DNA from 4 places in the Streptomyces sp. NPDC028722 genome. Region 3 is predicted to be linked to each of the others. Evidence: riboswitches for the same ligand, from Rfam matches in the RefSeq annotation. Region 3 holds a riboswitch; each other region holds the start of a gene.
What was found. Region 3 has a riboswitch for cyclic di-AMP ahead of AB0F03_RS06310 (HYD1 signature containing ADP-ribosyltransferase family protein). Riboswitches for the same ligand answer to the same signal wherever they lie in the genome.

Region 1 (4,005 bases), on a different contig from region 3:
GCCGGGCCTGTACTTCACCGGCCTGCCGGCGGCGTCCTCGTACGGCCCGGTGATGCGCTTCGTCTGCGGTACGGAGTTCGCCTCCCCGCGGCTGGCGAGGCACCTGGCGGCGGCTCACGGGTGAGGCGTTCCGTCCGGTTCCGTCACCCGTTCCGCCGCCGTCCGGGCAGGCCGTGCCGGAGCCGCCGGGGAGCACGGTCGAAGGGCCCGCGGGGACCGGCCGGAACCGGCCGGTCGGGGCCGGTCAGCACGTAAGTGCCAGGAGAACGAGGTGAGTCGGCGGGGTGCGGGATCCGTATTCTCTGATCATGGCACCCACCCCCGCGTACGCCCTGATCGCCACCGACCTGGACGGGACGCTGCTGCGCGGCGACGACACCGTCTCCGACCGGTCGCTCGCCGCGCTCGCGCGGGTGGCGCGGGCCGGAGCCAGCCACCTCGTGGTGACGGGCCGCCCGGCCCCGCGGGTACGGCCGCTCCTGGCGGGCCTGGGCTGCACGGGGCTCGCGGTGTGCGGGCAGGGCGCGCAGCTCTACGACGCCGGGGCCGGCCGCCTGCTGTGGTCGGTCCGGCTGGACCGGGAGCTGGCGGAGACCGCGCTCGGCAAGATCGAGGCGGAGGTGGGGCAGGTCTTCGCGGCGGTCGACCAGGACGGCGTGGACGGGCTCACGCTCATCGAGCCCGGCTACCGGATGCCGCATCCGACGCTGCCCGCGCTGCGGGTCGGCCGGCGGGACGACCTGTGGCGCGCGCCCATCAGCAAGGTGCTGCTGCGTCATGCCGAGCTGTCGGACGACGAGCTGGCGGCCGTGGCGCGCGCGGTGGTGGGCTCGCTGGCGACGGTCACGATGTCGGGGCCGGGGACCGTGGAGCTCCAGCCGAGCGGGGTGACCAAGGCGACGGGGCTCGCGCTGGCCGCGGAGCGGCTGGGGATCGGCGCCGGACGGGCCGTCGCCTTCGGTGACATGCCCAACGACATCCCGATGTTCGACTGGGCGGCCCACGGCGTCGCGATGGCCGACGCCCACGCCGAGCTCAGGGCGGTCGCGGACGAGGTCACCTCGTCCAACGAGGACGACGGCGTCGCCGTCGTCCTCGAGAGACTGTTCCCGGCCGACTGACCGGGACGTCAGCAGCGCCCGCCGCCGGTGCCGGTCAGTACGCGCCGAACACGTTGTCGATCGAGCCGTACCGCGCGGCCGCGTAGTTGCAGGCGGCGGTGATGTTCGCGACCGGGTCGTAGATGTCGAACGACGTCCCGGCCACGTGGTAGGCCTTGAAGGTGGGGTCGATGACCTGGAGCAGGCCCTTGGACGGGATGCCCGCGGCCGCGTTGGAGTCCCACAGGTTGATGGCCGCCGGGTTGCCCGACGACTCGCGGATGATGTTGCGGTAGATGCCGTTGTAGGTGCCCGGGATGCCCTTCTGGGCCATGATCGCGAGCGACTCGCGGATCCAGCCGTCGAGGGTGTTCGGGTAGCCGGCGGGGGTGGCGGCGGCCGTCGCGGCGGTGGCGGGGGCCGCGGCGGCGCTCGTGGCGCCGATGAGCGGCAGGGCGAGGACGGCGGCGCCGGTGCCCACGGCGGTGAGGGCGCGGACGAGGCGGCTGTTGCGGGAACGGCGGTGCTGAACGGCGGCAGACATGGGGAAGTTCCTCTCCTACGCCTGCGAGGTGAGCTGTCGGGTTCGGGCGGGGAGGCGCCCGGCCGTGCCCTGGAGGAGGCACGGCTTCACCCCTAGCCGTTCCGGCGCGGCGTGTGCCGTTCCGGCCCGGCGGCTTACCTGGGTCCCCCGCTCCTGCCGTACGAATGGGTTCGTCGATGGGTGGTGCGGGCGGCGGCAGGATTAGGCGTCCGCCCGACGGCCGGGAACGTATGCGAGAGCACATGTCGGGAACAAGTGCCAGATTCACACAACGCACTATTTGACCTTGATCGACGCCGTATGGGGTGCTTGATCCTTTGCGGCTGCCAATCCTCAACTCACCCACGGGGCAAGGGTTCGGGAGGGCGCGGGAGCGGGGACCGGCCGGGACGCCGCGTGACCCAACTCACGAAAAGGCAAAACACTGCAAAACAGACAAGAGGGAATTGACGCATTCCCGCCCCGGGGTCCGGCGGAAGGAGTGGAGGGGTCACGGAACGATATATGAATAGCCGTTAAGTCGATAAATGTCCGTTGTTACCACCCGATCAGACTCATGTCTGGTCTGATCCGATACCGCCCAGGCTGGACCGGTGGGCGCTATCGGTGATCGAAAGAGGACCGGATACGCTGAGTTGAGTGAGGGCAGCGACCTATCGACAAACCGTGTGATCGCCAGCAGACAGCAGCAGACAGGAGACCCCTCGTGACCGTCGTCGGGCCGTTCGGGCTGAGCGTGCGGGACCAGGCTCTGGAAGCCGATGTCCAGGCCGGATTGACGGCTGTCGAGGAAGGCTTGCTCGAGGCCACCAAGAGCGAGGTCCCGTTCATCACGGAGGCCGCGCAGCACCTCGTACGGGCCGGTGGGAAGCGGTTCAGGCCGCTGCTCGTGATGCTCGCGGCACAGTTCGGCGACCCCTACGCGCCGGGTGTCGTCCCGTCCGCCGTGGTCGTGGAGCTGACCCATCTGGCCACGCTGTACCACGACGACGTCATGGACGAGGCGGCCGTGCGGCGCGGCGTGGCCAGCGCCAACACGCGCTGGGGCAACTCCGTCGCGGTCCTCACCGGTGACTTCCTCTTCGCCCGCGCCTCCCAGATCCTCGCCGACCTCGGCCCCGAGGCGGTCCGGGTGCAGGCCCTCGCGTTCGAACGGCTGGTCACCGGCCAGATCCTGGAGACCGCGGGTCCCTCGGACGGCCGCGATCCGGTCGAGCACTACCTGGACGTGCTCGGCGGCAAGACCGGCTCCCTGGTGGCGGTGTCGTGCCGGTTCGGCGCGATGATGTCCGGCGCCGACGAAAGGGTCGTCGACGTGCTCACCCAGTACGGCGAACGGCTCGGCGTCGCCTTCCAGCTCGCCGACGACGTCCTGGACATCGCCTCCGACTCCCACGAGTCCGGCAAGACCCCGGGCACCGACCTGCGCGAGGGCATCCCCACCCTCCCCGTGCTCCGGCTGCGCGAACGGGCCGCCCGGCTGGGCCGGTCCGAGGACCTCGCGCTGTGCGAGCTGCTGGACTCCGACCTCAGCGACGACGCCCGGCACGCCGAGGCACTGACCGCGCTGCGCGCGCACCCCGCACTGGAGCAGGCCCGCCGGGACACCGTGCGGTACGCGGAGGAGGCGCGGGCCGCGCTGGCGCCGCTGCGGGAGTGCGACGCCAAGGCGGCGCTGCTGGAGCTGTGCGACGCGGTGGTGCACCGCGCCGGCTGAACCGGCCGGACACCTCTTCGGGCGGCGTCTTCCCGCACGACCCCTACGGGTCGGGGGAGATGCCGCCTTCGTATGTCATACCGCAGGCGTACACGGAGTTGGCCCCGAGGGCTGACGCTTCCGCGTGGCCGATTTGGTCAGATGGTCACTACGCACATCACCACTCCTCACCGATTCGGGTGAGAATGGCGGCTCAGGTGGACCAGCGCGAGGACAGCCGCCGCCGACGACGGAGGTAAGGCACACATGGCACCGTACGCATCCGACGACGCAGTGGGCGCCGCGCACGACGAGGACCCGCGATCCGGCCGGCGCAAGGCCGCCCGGTACGCCGTCCCGGTCGCGGTGGTGGGGGTGGCCGCGGCCACGATCGGGCTCGTCCCGGCGCTCGCCGACTCCGGTGACCCCGATCTGCCGAGGATCAGCGCACAACAGCTCGTCGAGAAGATCGCCAGGTCGGACGTGCAGCAGCTGTCGGGCACCGTGAAGATCAGCACCGACCTCGGGCTGCCCGAACTCGGCGGCCTGGAGAACAACCTGCTCTCCGGGGCGGACAAGGGCTCCGGCGACGGCTCCTCCGCCGACCCGCGGACCCGGCTCACCGAACTGGTCTCCGGAACGCACACCCTGCGCGTCGCCGCCGA
Region 2 (4,005 bases), on a different contig from region 3:
CACCAGCTTACGGGGCATCCCCGCGGGGCCGGCCTGCCCGGCAGCCGCGGCCCGCCGCCCCGGACCCCGCCGCGGCGGGCGGCGTGTCCACCGGCACACACCTCCCCCGCTCTGTACGTCCTGTACATTTTTCACAGAGAGTGGACCGGAGCCGGTCCACCGCGAGAGGGGTGTGCCCATGTCCCGACCGTCCGCCCGCCATGTCCTGCCCGGGTTCACCGAGCGCACGGGCGGCGGCGCCCGCACGCTCGACCCGTACGGGAAGCTCTTCGAGTCCCGGATCGTCCTCCTCGGCACCCCGGCCGACGACGTCGCCGCGAGCGACGTGACGGCGCAGCTCATGTACCTCGAACACGCGGCCCCGGACCGGGACATCACGCTGTACATCAACTCGCCGGGCGGGCCCTTCCACGCCATGACCACGATCTACGACACCATGCGCTACATCAGCTGCGACGTGGCGACGTACTGCCTGGGACAGGCCTCCTCCACCGCCGCGGTGCTGCTCGCGGCCGGCGCCCCGGGCAAGCGGTACGCGCTGCCCGGCGCGCGCATGCTGATCGAGCAGCCCGGACTGCCCGAGCCGGTGCGCGGCCGGCCCAGCGACCTGCTCGTCGAGGCCGAGGAGCTGGACCGGGTCCGCGCGCTGCTGGCGGAGATGCTCGTCCGGCACACGGGGCGCACGGCCGGGCAGGTGCACGAGGATCTGGCGCGGGACCTGTTCCTGGACGCCCCCGGGGCCCTGGCCTACGGCCTGGTGGACCACATCGTGCCCAGCCGCCGGGACGCGCCCGGCGCACCCGACGCGAGGTGAGCCCCCCGATGCAGCCGGAGCTGCCGCCGCTGCCCGCGCTGACCCGCGCCGAGGGCGACCTGATCGACCGTTATCTGGAGGCGGCCGACCTGCTGGGCCGCGTCAATCCGGCCCGGCCCGGGGACACGTACCACGGGCTGCGCGCGGCGCAGGCCCTGGTGCGCAAGGCGGCAGAGCTGAGGGACGCGCTCGAGGTGATGCACCAGCGGGGCGAGACGGAGCTGCACGGGGGCACGCTGGCACGCGCCTTGCGCGTGCTGGACGGTGAGCGCCGTACCGCTCGCGTCGCGCTCCCGCCCGACGCCGTCGGCTGAGGCGGACACCCGGCCGGCCTGCCGGGGTCCCCGTGTCGGCGCTTGCCGTTCGCGGCGGACTCGAAACGGTCCGAACGAGGTACGACCGTCCGGTGGATATCCGGAATGATTTTCGGGCTTCCCGACTTGTGCGGCATGTGGGTCGGGTGTGTGCCGAAGAGCGTTTAGCCCCAGGTCCGGGGCTACGCACGGGTCCTGACGATGCCTCGAACACAGCGATGTCCACCCGAACGGGTGAGTGGTGAGTAACACCACAAATCCCCGATTCCGTTGGGATTTTACGACAGTTGTAGGTCAAGATCCCTGACTGACGACAAGACCCCGCCACCGCGGCGGGGCGATCCGGGCGGACGCCGAGTCCTGCCGCCGCCCGGATGACCGGTCGACAGGAGTGGATCGGCAGGAGTGGAGGACCCAGGCAAGACGGGTCGCCGGAACACATGTTCGTCCGCTCGACGCGGACGGGCGGGGTTCCGAGCCGCCCTTGGGGTGAAGCCGTGGCAACACGGCCGGGCAACTTCGCCAGCCCGAATCCGACAGGTCATCCTTCACAGGCGGCTGACGAAGGGTTGCGCATGACTGCGCTCAATCGTGTCCCGTCACTGATGGCCAGAGCCGGCACGGCCTCGGCCCTCACCCTCGCCGCTGTAGGCGGCTCGATCGCCGTGCCCGGCCTCGCCACCGACGCGTCCGCCGCGACGATGGCGACGAAGGCACTCAAGGTCGCGGCCTCCAAGAAAGGTGCACCGTACAAGTGGGGCGCCACGGGCCCGCGCAGGTTCGACTGCTCGGGGCTGACCTTCTACTCCTTCAAGAAGGTGGGCAAGAAGCTGCCGCGCACCGCCGCGCAGCAGTACAACAAGACCCACCACATCTCCGCCCGCAGCCGCAAGGCGGGCGACCTGGTGTTCTTCCACTCGGGTTCCAACGTGTACCACGTCGGCATCTACGCGGGCCACGGAAAGATCTGGCACGCCCCGAGGACCGGTGACGTGGTGAGGCTTCAGAAGATCTGGACCAGGAGCGTCTGGTACGGCCGGGTCAGCTGACCCGGCCGCGGAGCGAGAGCGCCCGGCCCCGGCTCCGGCGAACGGCCGGCGCCGGTCCCGCTCCGGTCCCGCTCCGAGCGCCGTAGCGCCGCCCCGGTGCCCGCCCGCCACCGCGGGCGGCCCGGGGCCGACACATCCTCCGGCGGAGCCGGCCGTGCGGCCAGGACGCGATGCTCAGGGCTCCTGCGGTCCGCCTGCCGGTAACGGGGCGGCCGGGACCGTCCACGGAAGTTCGATGCAGACCGTCTTGCCGCCCTCACGGGTGGGGCGGACACGGAGCCTGCCGCCGTGCTCCGCGGTGAGCCAGCGGATGATGACCATGCCGCGGCCGTTGTCCTGCTGCACGGCGGCGGGCAGTCTCTTCGGGAAGCGGGGATGACTGTCCGTGACGCCGATCCGCAGGTGTTCGTCACGGTCCAGTGCGATGTCGACCGTGAAGGTGGGTGACTGGCCGAAGGTGTGCTGCACGGCGTTGGTGGCCAGCTCCGAGACGATGAGCCGCACGGTGTCGGCCGTTTCGGTGTCCGACGGCAGGCCCCACTCCGCGAGGGTGCCCACGACGTAGGAGCGGGCCGCGTGGACCGAGGCGGGATCGCTCGGCAGAGTGATGGATGCTTCCAGATGGTCTGCCATGGCGACGTCGTCCCTTTCCCGCGGGACCGCGGTCCGACATACAGCGAATGCTTCGAGTACGGTCCCGGAACTGGTGCTTGTTCGCCAGACTGCCATCAACGGGTCGGTCAGGGGGAGCGATCCACCGGGATATGCATATATCTGTCGCTCGAAGCGGTGAACTCCGCGCTGCGAAACCGTATGTGGGCGGCCCGGAAGGAGTAAGGAGGAGCCCATGCAGAACGGTCCGGCAGTGCGCCGTCGGAAACTGGGCGCCGAACTGCGCAGGCTGCGTACCGGTGCCGGATTCACCAGTGGTGAGGCGGCCCGGCTCGTCGGCTGGCACCAGTCGAAAGTGAGCCGCATCGAGACCGGCGCCAGCGGCGTGAAACCGGCCGATCTGCGGTTGCTGCTGGACGCCTACGGGGTCCACGACGGACACCTGCGCGAGTTGCTGCTGATGCTGGCGGGGTCGCAGGACGCGGGTGGCCGCAACCGCTGGTGGCACGCCTACCGCGGGGAACTCCCTCCCACCTACCGTGACTTCATCAGCCTGGAGTCGCAGGCGAGCGCCATGCGCACCCTGGAGACCACGGTCGTACCGGGCCTGCTCCAGACGGCCGAGTACGCCCGCGCGGTCACCCGGGCGGCCGTGAAGGACCTGGACGAGGACCGGTTGGACACGCTGGTGGAGGTGCGTCTGGCCAGGCAGGACGTGTTACGCGTGGACCCGCCGCCGACGCTGAGCGCCGTACTGGACGAGGCGGTGCTGCGCCGCGAGGTCGGTGGTCCCCGGGTGATGGCCCGTCAGCTGCAGCGGCTGATGGAGGCCGCCTCGCTGCCCCAGGTACGGCTCCAGATCCTGCCCTTCAGTGCCGGGGCGCATATCGGCCTCACCGGGCCTTTCGTTATCTTCTCATTTCCGAGCACTTCCGATCTGGATGTAGTCGTTCTCGACCAGTTGACGAGTAGCCTCTACCTGGAACGGAAAGAAGACCTGGTGGCCTACACCGAGGCCTTCCACGCCCTTCAGTTCCACGCCCTTTCCCCCGAGGACTCGTTGGACTACATCGCCGCAATAGGTGACGGCGCGTAAGGAGGCACCATGCCCGCACCGCCTCGGAGCATCCCTGCCAGTACCGACCTGCGCGACGTGCGCTGGCTGCGCAGCAGCTACAGCACGGGCGCCAACAACTGCGTGGAGACGGCCCGGCCG
Region 3 (4,005 bases):
CGCTTTAGGAGTTCGCTCCGCCAGCTCAGTGGCCTAGTTCTCGTCGCTCAGACCTCGCCAGCGAGGTGCACGAAGGCTTTCCGGGGTACGGCGAAGTGCACGCTTGTTGCCGTCAACGACTGCCGTCAGTGCGTCGCCGACTGGGGAGTGAAGACACCCCTGACGTCGCCCGACGTCTCTGACCTAACTTGAAGTATAAAGTTTTTTCAGTTTTTCGGCCACAGCAGCATGAGCGTCCCAAATGCTGTCGCCGTAACCCTCCAGCACCTCTTGAGCCGGTATTACTCTAGGCCCGTCAGGGAATAGTTCGCGAGACATCGATTCAGTGACGAGCTCATTGAGCTCATCATCAAACAGCAATTCATTCAAGCGCCACACCTCCGCAGCCTCCGACTGTAGGCGAGAGCACAACTCTTCCGCTGCGCTTGAGTCTCTGTCGCCCTCGTGACTCCGGTGCCATCTCGCAAGCGCATCTGCCGCCGCCCTCAGCTTGTTAAGCGTTCCATAGACGTCAGATAGGACTTGTATCTCGAAGTTCTTTTTTCCTTCAAGGAAAGCCTTGCTCGTTTCATATTCCCTTGCTTCTCTCTCTCGCGCGTTCTGTCGCTTCTCGGCGAGGGAAGAATTGAGCTGCGCAAGAGCTGCACCGAATACAAATGATGCAACTGGCCATACGGTGTCGAAGTGCGGCATGCCAGTAGGGTACTTGTGTCAGCGCACACATCGGGCTGTTTTGGCCGATGTCATCAGGGCGCGAGGTGACTGAGTGGAACCCGTAATTGTAATCCTAACGTTGGGCAGGGCCCTTAAGATCCGAACTCCAATAAGTACCGTTCGTGATGATTTGCACCAGAGGCGGCTGGAAGGCGGCAAAGAGTGCGTCGCACACGCGACGAAAACCGGCCCTGCCTTATGCGCCGCCGGGGTCGGGCCTCTCCGCAGTGGTGGCGAGTCGTGGGAGCCTTGGCATGATGACTGGCGCACGGAATTAGGGGTTCATCCCGCCGGCTCAGTGGCCTAGTTCTCGTGGCTCAGACCTCGCCGGCGAAGTGCACGAAGGCTCACCGACGTTCGGCGAAGTGCACGCTTGTTGCCGTCAACGACTGCCGTCAGCGCGTCGCCGACTGGGGAGTGAGGACCTCTTGGCGCCACCGCCACACCACCGCGGCGGCCGAGGCCGATCGGCCGCCGCCATAGACGGCCCTAGGGCACGACCGACAGGTTTTACACGTAGCAAGCGCCGACCTACCTCAACTTTTCCGCTGGCCGACGTCCGGTGCCCCATGGATGCCCCATCTAGATACCGAGGGGATCACCGCAGGCATTCTAAGCATCGAAGCTGCGGCGACATGGCGGCTCGGACGTCGCCCTTAGTGAAGAAGCGACGTCGGGCCCGAGCGACCTCACAGGATCGACGTGGATGCAGAGCTGGTCTGTGTTGGAACGGTGGCCGATGGTGTTGTCGGCCGCTGAGGGCCACCCTGCGGCGGCCCACGGGCGACCCGACAGCCCAGGGCCTTCGGCCTCCGCGCTTCGCCCAGTCCCCACTGGCGTCGTGGGTGTCAACTCCACTGCCACTGGTAGAATTTGGGGCGACATCGGGCCCCATCACCGGGAAGGGGCAGCCTGTGCGGACGCCGAGTCCTGCCGCCGTACGGGTGCTAGGTCACTCACATGCGGACCGGCAGGAGCGGAAGACCCAAGCGTAACGAGAGGTTCATCCCCTCTCTTGGGGTGAAGCCGTTGAGTGCGGCCGGGACTTCGCCAGCCCGAACCCGACAGGTCATCTTTCGCAGGCGGTGGCGAAAGGTCTTCCGTGCCCCAGAACGTTGATGACGCCGCAGGCGCTGTCGACCACCCTGCGTACCTCTTCCACTACACGACCGAAGAGGGTCAGCGCAGGATCCTTGAGAGTCGACTCCTGCTTCCTTCCCTCCGGAGTAAGAACTCGAAGGACGCCCGACACGGAGACGGCCAGTACCTGACGGACATCGCCCCAGGTAGCCTGACCGGCTCCCACCTGTCCCAGGCTCTCGTGCGGATACCGTACTGTGCAGCCAAGTTCACTCACTTCATCCAGATCGAGACGACCGGACTGACAGTACGCTTTGGACGGGCCCATGTGTACGTGGTACCCGGAACCGATCCGCTCGACCTGACGGGACGGATCAAGGACTGGGGAATGAATTAACATGCGTTACCTCAAGGTTGCTTGGCATCACACATCTCCCGATGACCCAGTGATTATCTGGAGTGAAATCGGCGAGGACGGTTACGAGGTCCGCAAGGTGGAGCAATTTGCGGACGGGCGTTTGGGCTACGCAGATGCCAGCACTTCGGTAGGGGGTAGCGAGCTAGGTGAATTCCCTGTCCCCGAAGTGGCCACCATCGCGCAGCAAAAGGAATTCTCGCCAGAAACAATCAGCGCAAAAGCATTCGCGAGAAAATGGATTGCCGCCCGCAGCCCGAAGATGAAGAGCGCGAAAAGCAGCAATCGCGCAAAAGTTCGCTTGCGGACCAGCAAGGGTGCATCTAAGCGAAATCTCACTGTGCTCAAAACGCGTAGAGGATGGTCGGTTATGGCTGCTGGAAGTCGCAGGGTTATCGTCACGCTAAAGACGCGTGACGCCGCCCTTGAATGGGCAAGGGAAGCGCTGCGCACCACAAAATCATCATCAACGCGTATCGCAGTCACTGGCGAAAAGGTATCCAACGTAGCCCGTGAACGGAAGAAGTGATCGCCTGCCTTGGTCGCCTCGGCAGCAGGCGGGGCGGCACCCGTTCCGCATGCCGCCCTTCTGGTGTGCCTGGCCAGGCAGGCAGAGGCCGTAACTGGAATGAACCAGCGTAACTCGCTTTGCAGGTTTGTCCGGGCCGGTCAGGGGCTGATCCGGGGCCGTTCATCCTTGTTCAGCGCAGTACCCCGGAGCGGGGCGCGTACTTCAGTGAACGAGGGTGGACGGGGCTGAACGAGACGGAAACTGAGACGGACTCACCGCGCCTCATCAGGCACGATGGGTCGTCTCCGGGGCGAGTCGGCTCGTGAAACCGGCGTCACGGAGACGCTCGTAAGCCGCCTCGACGTCCCTCGGAGTCTCCTGCTCGATCATGAACCCCTGGCGGGGGTAGATCATGAGTCGTTGCTGAGCGCCGACCAGCATGTCCACCACAAGCCGTGGGTCCCTAATCGAGTCGACGTAGTCGCGGAACCCCATAAGAGTGGACGTGCTCACCCATTCGACGGTGGGCCACAGCTTGCGTGCCGTCGCGTACGCGCGCCGTTCCTCGTAGGGCTTGCTGACCAAGAGGACGGATGAAACAGGCACCTGTCGCTCTTCGAGAAGCGCGCGAGAGAACCGGATGTTCTCGCCGGTGTTCCGGGCCCTTGGCTCGACAAGGATGGCGGCAGCCGGCACCCCCAGCTCGACAGCGCGCTCGCGGTAGTGCTCAGCCTCACCGCGAGGCATCCGTTCCTGCGTCGTTCTGCTGGTCGCCCCGGTGAAGACGATGAGCGGCGCCATGCCACGGTGGAAGAGGTCCGCCGTGGTGTCGGCCACCCCGAGATCATGGCTCCCTAGGCCGATGGCTACCGAACACGGACGCACTTCGTGCCCCATCTGCTGGAAGTCCCAGAGACGCTGAGCGTCCGACCAGGACTGCTGCGAGATCACTTCCCTGTTCCGCCTTCCGCCGCCGAGTCTGGAACCTTGAAGTCGTACGTCCATGAGAAGCGCGTCGCCGCATGCACGCCCAAAGCAAATTCGACCACCGTGCCATCGGCCGTGAAGGTCGTTCGGTGTAGCTCTACGACCCACTCGCCGGGCGCAAGCTGCAAGAGCTGCACTTCGTCAGTGGTGGGGACCCGGGCAAACAGCGTCTCTCGCATGTGATCGATCTCGTAGCCCGCGTCGTACAGCACGCGGAACCCGCCGCCCTTGCCGGCCGGGCCCGGTTTGGGATCGACAATGCGCGTTCCCTCAACGTGCTCCGGCCGATAGTAGCTGG
Region 4 (4,005 bases), 140 kb from region 3:
ACCGAGCCGCTCACCATCGGCGGGCAGGACATCGCGCCGGGCGATCCGGTGCTCGTCGTCCTGGCCGCGGCGGACCGGGACCCGGAGCGGTTCACCGGCCCGGACGTGCTCGACCTCGCCCGCCGCGACAACCAGCACCTCGGCTACGGCCACGGCATCCACTACTGCCTCGGCGCCCCGCTCGCCCGGCTGGAGGGCCAGACCGCGCTCGCCACCCTGCTCACCCGCCTGCCCGACCTGCGTCTCGCCGCGGACCCAGCCGAGCTGCGCTGGCGCGGCGGGCTCATCATGCGCGGTCTGCGCACCCTGCCGGTGGAGTTCACACCCACCGCGTGAGGCCCACCGCGCCACGGAAATGACAGACGTTCAACTTTGTGATCTTCACGTGATCTGTGCGGCATTAACTTGTGACAAGTGATCGTCTGCCGATACGTTCACCCCTCAACGCGGCGGGCACCGTTCGCCGCCGGTCCTGCTGTCGCTCGAAAGGCTCCTGCATGCTCTCCGGGAACGGCCGACACCGTCGCCCCCGTCAGGCTCCGGCCCTCCTCGTCGCGGCCGGCGTGACCGGTTCCGCCATCGCCATTCCGCTCCTCGGCGCCGCGAGCGCCCACGCGGCCGACGGCACCACCTGGGACAAGGTGGCCGAATGCGAGAGCGGCGGCTCCTGGAGCGCGGACAACGGCAACGGGTACTTCGGCGGCCTCCAGATCTCGCAGGACGACTGGGCCAAGTACGGCGGCAGCCAGTACGCGGCCAGCGCCGACCAGGCCAGCCGCTCCCAGCAGATCGCCGTCGCCGAGAAGATCCTCGCCGCCAAGGGCACCACTCCGTGGGCCACCTGCGCCCTGCTGTCCGGGCTGACCTCGAACTCGGGCTCCGTGGACGTCGACACCGGCGTCGGCGGCACCGGCGGCACCGGCGGTTCCGGTGACACCGGCGGATCCGGAGGTTCGACCGGCACCTCGGACTCGACCGGCTCGCCGGGATCGGCCGGTACGTCCGGCAGTTCCGGTACTTCCGACACGTCCGGCACGTCCGGCTCGCCGGATTCGCCGTCCTCCACCGGTGCCGGCTCGCACACCGGCTCCGGTTCCGGTTCCGGTTCCTCCTCGGCCCCGGCCACCACGCCGACCGCGAAACCGGACAAGGGCACCGGCAAGGCCACCGGGACCAAAACTCCCGAGTCCGACAAGTCCACTCCGTCGGACGCCGGAACCCCGCAGGGTGCCGACAGCTCGGCCACGGCCACCCCCGACACCGGCAATCCGGACAATCCCCAACAGGCCGCCGGTTCTTGGAGTCTGGTCGACACCGGCAGCCTGGACGCCGGCGGGCGCCACCGCGGCACGAGTGCGGACGAAACCGTGACAAACGGTCAAAGTCCCGCACTGTCCGGCCGCCACGCCTCCCGGGAGTCGGACGCCTACACCGTCCACGAGGGTGACACCCTCGCCTCCATCGCCGACTCCCTTGACGTCGACGGCGGCTGGCGGGCGCTCTACGCCGGCAACAAGAAGGCCATAGGCACCGACCCGAACCACATCAGTGCCGGTCAGACCCTCGAAGTCGGGTACGAAACGGACGCGAAATAGCGAGAGTTGACGCCTCATTTGGCGCTTGATGTCCGTTTTGGCGAAAGTGTGGGATGAGTCTCAGAAGCCCTGATCGTCTTTGAAATTCCGTCGATCACGTGTCTACGGTCGAGATCGCTCGTCACCACGAGCCCCGGCAGTCGCAACGCCGAATCCTGCCAGCGGTTGCCCGGGAACAGTCGTCGCGTCAAGCGCCGCAGGCAGGAGCGGGGGACCCAAGGTAAGTGCCGGGACCAGCAGTCGAAGAGGCTGGCACCGGCTGGGGGTGAAGCCGCACCTCGCGTGACAGCGAGAGGTGCGGCCGGGCAACTCAACCGGCCCGAACCCGACAGCTCACCTCGCAGGCGTCGGTGAGGGGATAGATTCATGCTGTTTTCCGCCAAGGGCAAGCACCGTCGTCCGTCCAAGGCCGTTCGTGCCATCACGCTCGCCGGTGTCACCGGCGCCGCCGTCGCCGCCCCGCTGATGGCGACCGGCACCGCCTCCGCCGCCACCACCTCCGAGTGGGACGCCGTCGCCCAGTGCGAGTCCGGCGGCAACTGGGCCATCAACACCGGTAACGGCTACTACGGCGGTCTTCAGTTCTCCGCCTCCACCTGGGCCGCGTACGGCGGCACGCAGTACGCCGCCACCGCCGACCGGGCCGGCAAGGCGCAGCAGATCGCCGTCGCCGAGAAGGTCCTGGCCGCGCAGGGCAAGGGCGCCTGGCCGGTCTGCGGCACGGGCCTGTCGGGCGCGTCCTCCAGCGGCTCCGCCCCGAGCACCACCCCGGACTCGGCCGGTACCACCACCCGCTCCACCGACCAGCAGACCGCCTCCCGCTCCGCCGAGCGCCCGGCCGCGTCCGCGAGCCAGGCCCCGAGCCAGGCGCCGAGCCAGAGCCAGAACAAGAGCAAGACCGTCACCACCCCGACCGGCAAGACGGTCAAGAAGGGCGACGGCGAGTACAAGGTCGTCACCGGCGACACCCTCAGCTCCATCGCCACCGCGCACCACGTGCAGGGCGGCTGGGCGAAGCTGTTCGAGCTGAACAAGGACATCGTCCAGGACGCCAACCTCATCTACCCGGGTCAGCAGCTGCACCTGAAGTGACCCCCGGCTCCGCACGGAGCCACAGCCCCCTCACACCCGGCCCGCATACCGAGGGCCCCGTGAGGGGGTCCCCGTCCCCACGGGCTCCCCGCCCCGGTGCGTGTTCCCCCGTACGCACCGCGGCGGGGCTTTTTTCTGCCCGCCGCCCTTTCCCCTCCGTCCCGGCCCCTTTTCGCCGATCCCCTTTGTTTCGGCAACAAACAAAAGGTACGGTCGCCTTGTCCACGGGACGGTCGGTCGGTGGCCGACGCCCCCGGGACGGTTAGGCTCTAGTCGCAAGGCACAGCCGTAAGGCACCCAGCCCCGCACTTCCAGCGTCACATCCAAGAAGGAGATGCTCGTGCCGTCCATCGACGTCGTCGTAGCCCGGGAAATCCTGGACTCCCGAGGCAACCCCACGGTCGAGGTCGAGGTCGGCCTCGACGACGGCAGCACGGGTCGTGCCGCCGTTCCGTCCGGCGCCTCGACCGGCGCCTTCGAGGCCATCGAGCTGCGCGACGGTGACCCGAACCGCTACCAGGGCAAGGGCGTCGAGAAGGCCGTCCTCGCCGTGATCGAGCAGATCGGCCCGGAGCTGGTGGGCTACGACGCCACCGAGCAGCGCCTGATCGACCAGGCCATGTTCGACCTGGACGCCACCGACAACAAGGGCTCCCTCGGCGCCAACGCCATCCTCGGCGTCTCGCTCGCCGTCGCCCACGCCGCCTCCGAGGCCAGCGACCTGCCGCTCTTCCGCTACCTGGGCGGCCCGAACGCGCACCTGCTGCCGGTGCCGATGATGAACATCCTGAACGGCGGCTCGCACGCCGACTCCAACGTGGACATCCAGGAGTTCATGATCGCCCCGATCGGCGCGGAGTCCTTCTCCGAGGCCCTGCGCTGGGGCACCGAGGTCTACCACACGCTGAAGAAGGTCCTGAAGAGCAAGGGCCTGTCCACCGGTCTCGGCGACGAGGGCGGCTTCGCCCCGAACCTCGGCTCCAACCGCGAGGCCCTCGACCTCATCCTCGAGGCGATCAAGGAGGCCGGCTACACCCCCGGCGAGCAGATCGCCCTGGCCCTCGACGTCGCCGCCTCCGAGTTCTACAAGGACGGCTCGTACGCCTTCGAGGGCAAGTCCCGCTCCGCCCAGGAGATGACCGAGTACTACGCCGAGCTGGTCGAGGCGTACCCGCTGGTCTCCATCGAGGACCCGCTGTTCGAGGACGACTGGGAGGGCTGGAAGACCATCACCGACCAGCTCGGTGACAAGGTCCAGCTCGTCGGTGACGACCTGTTCGTCACCAACCCCGAGCGCCTCGCCCGGGGCATCGAGGAC

Region 1: linked by a shared signal. The riboswitch ahead of AB0F03_RS16660 (transglycosylase SLT domain-containing protein) and the one ahead of AB0F03_RS06310 (HYD1 signature containing ADP-ribosyltransferase family protein) in region 3 are both predicted to bind cyclic di-AMP.
Region 2: linked by a shared signal. The riboswitch ahead of AB0F03_RS25505 (C40 family peptidase) and the one ahead of AB0F03_RS06310 (HYD1 signature containing ADP-ribosyltransferase family protein) in region 3 are both predicted to bind cyclic di-AMP.
Region 4: linked by a shared signal. The riboswitch ahead of AB0F03_RS05660 (transglycosylase family protein) and the one ahead of AB0F03_RS06310 (HYD1 signature containing ADP-ribosyltransferase family protein) in region 3 are both predicted to bind cyclic di-AMP.

The regions. Positions count from the first base shown of each region.
Region 1 covers NZ_JBEZWU010000009.1:107,068-111,072, forward strand. The annotation lists gene AB0F03_RS16650 (FAD-dependent oxidoreductase) at 1-124, shown strand, start outside; gene AB0F03_RS16655 (HAD-IIB family hydrolase) at 309-1,121, shown strand; gene AB0F03_RS16660 (transglycosylase SLT domain-containing protein) at 1,156-1,644, opposite strand; cyclic di-AMP (ydaO/yuaA leader) riboswitch at 1,648-1,830, opposite strand; gene AB0F03_RS16665 (polyprenyl synthetase family protein) at 2,351-3,361, shown strand; gene AB0F03_RS16670 (DUF2092 domain-containing protein) at 3,608-4,005, shown strand, end outside.
Region 2 covers NZ_JBEZWU010000018.1:123,885-127,889, reverse strand. The annotation lists gene AB0F03_RS25515 (ATP-dependent Clp protease proteolytic subunit) at 179-814, shown strand; gene AB0F03_RS25510 (hypothetical protein) at 823-1,128, shown strand; cyclic di-AMP (ydaO/yuaA leader) riboswitch at 1,564-1,701, shown strand; gene AB0F03_RS25505 (C40 family peptidase) at 1,704-2,177, shown strand; gene AB0F03_RS25500 (ATP-binding protein) at 2,352-2,810, opposite strand; gene AB0F03_RS25495 (helix-turn-helix transcriptional regulator) at 3,025-3,885, shown strand; gene AB0F03_RS25490 (DUF397 domain-containing protein) at 3,895-4,005, shown strand, end outside.
Region 3 covers NZ_JBEZWU010000003.1:227,216-231,220, reverse strand. The annotation lists gene AB0F03_RS06315 (hypothetical protein) at 184-693, opposite strand; cyclic di-AMP (ydaO/yuaA leader) riboswitch at 1,650-1,814, shown strand; gene AB0F03_RS06310 (HYD1 signature containing ADP-ribosyltransferase family protein) at 1,817-2,191, shown strand; gene AB0F03_RS06305 (hypothetical protein) at 2,193-2,738, shown strand; gene AB0F03_RS06300 (YdcF family protein) at 3,006-3,671, opposite strand; gene AB0F03_RS06295 (GntR family transcriptional regulator) at 3,668-4,005, opposite strand, start outside.
Region 4 covers NZ_JBEZWU010000003.1:85,769-89,773, reverse strand. The annotation lists gene AB0F03_RS05670 (cytochrome P450) at 1-336, shown strand, start outside; gene AB0F03_RS05665 (transglycosylase family protein) at 498-1,595, shown strand; cyclic di-AMP (ydaO/yuaA leader) riboswitch at 1,778-1,957, shown strand; gene AB0F03_RS05660 (transglycosylase family protein) at 1,962-2,687, shown strand; gene eno (phosphopyruvate hydratase) at 3,028-4,005, shown strand, end outside.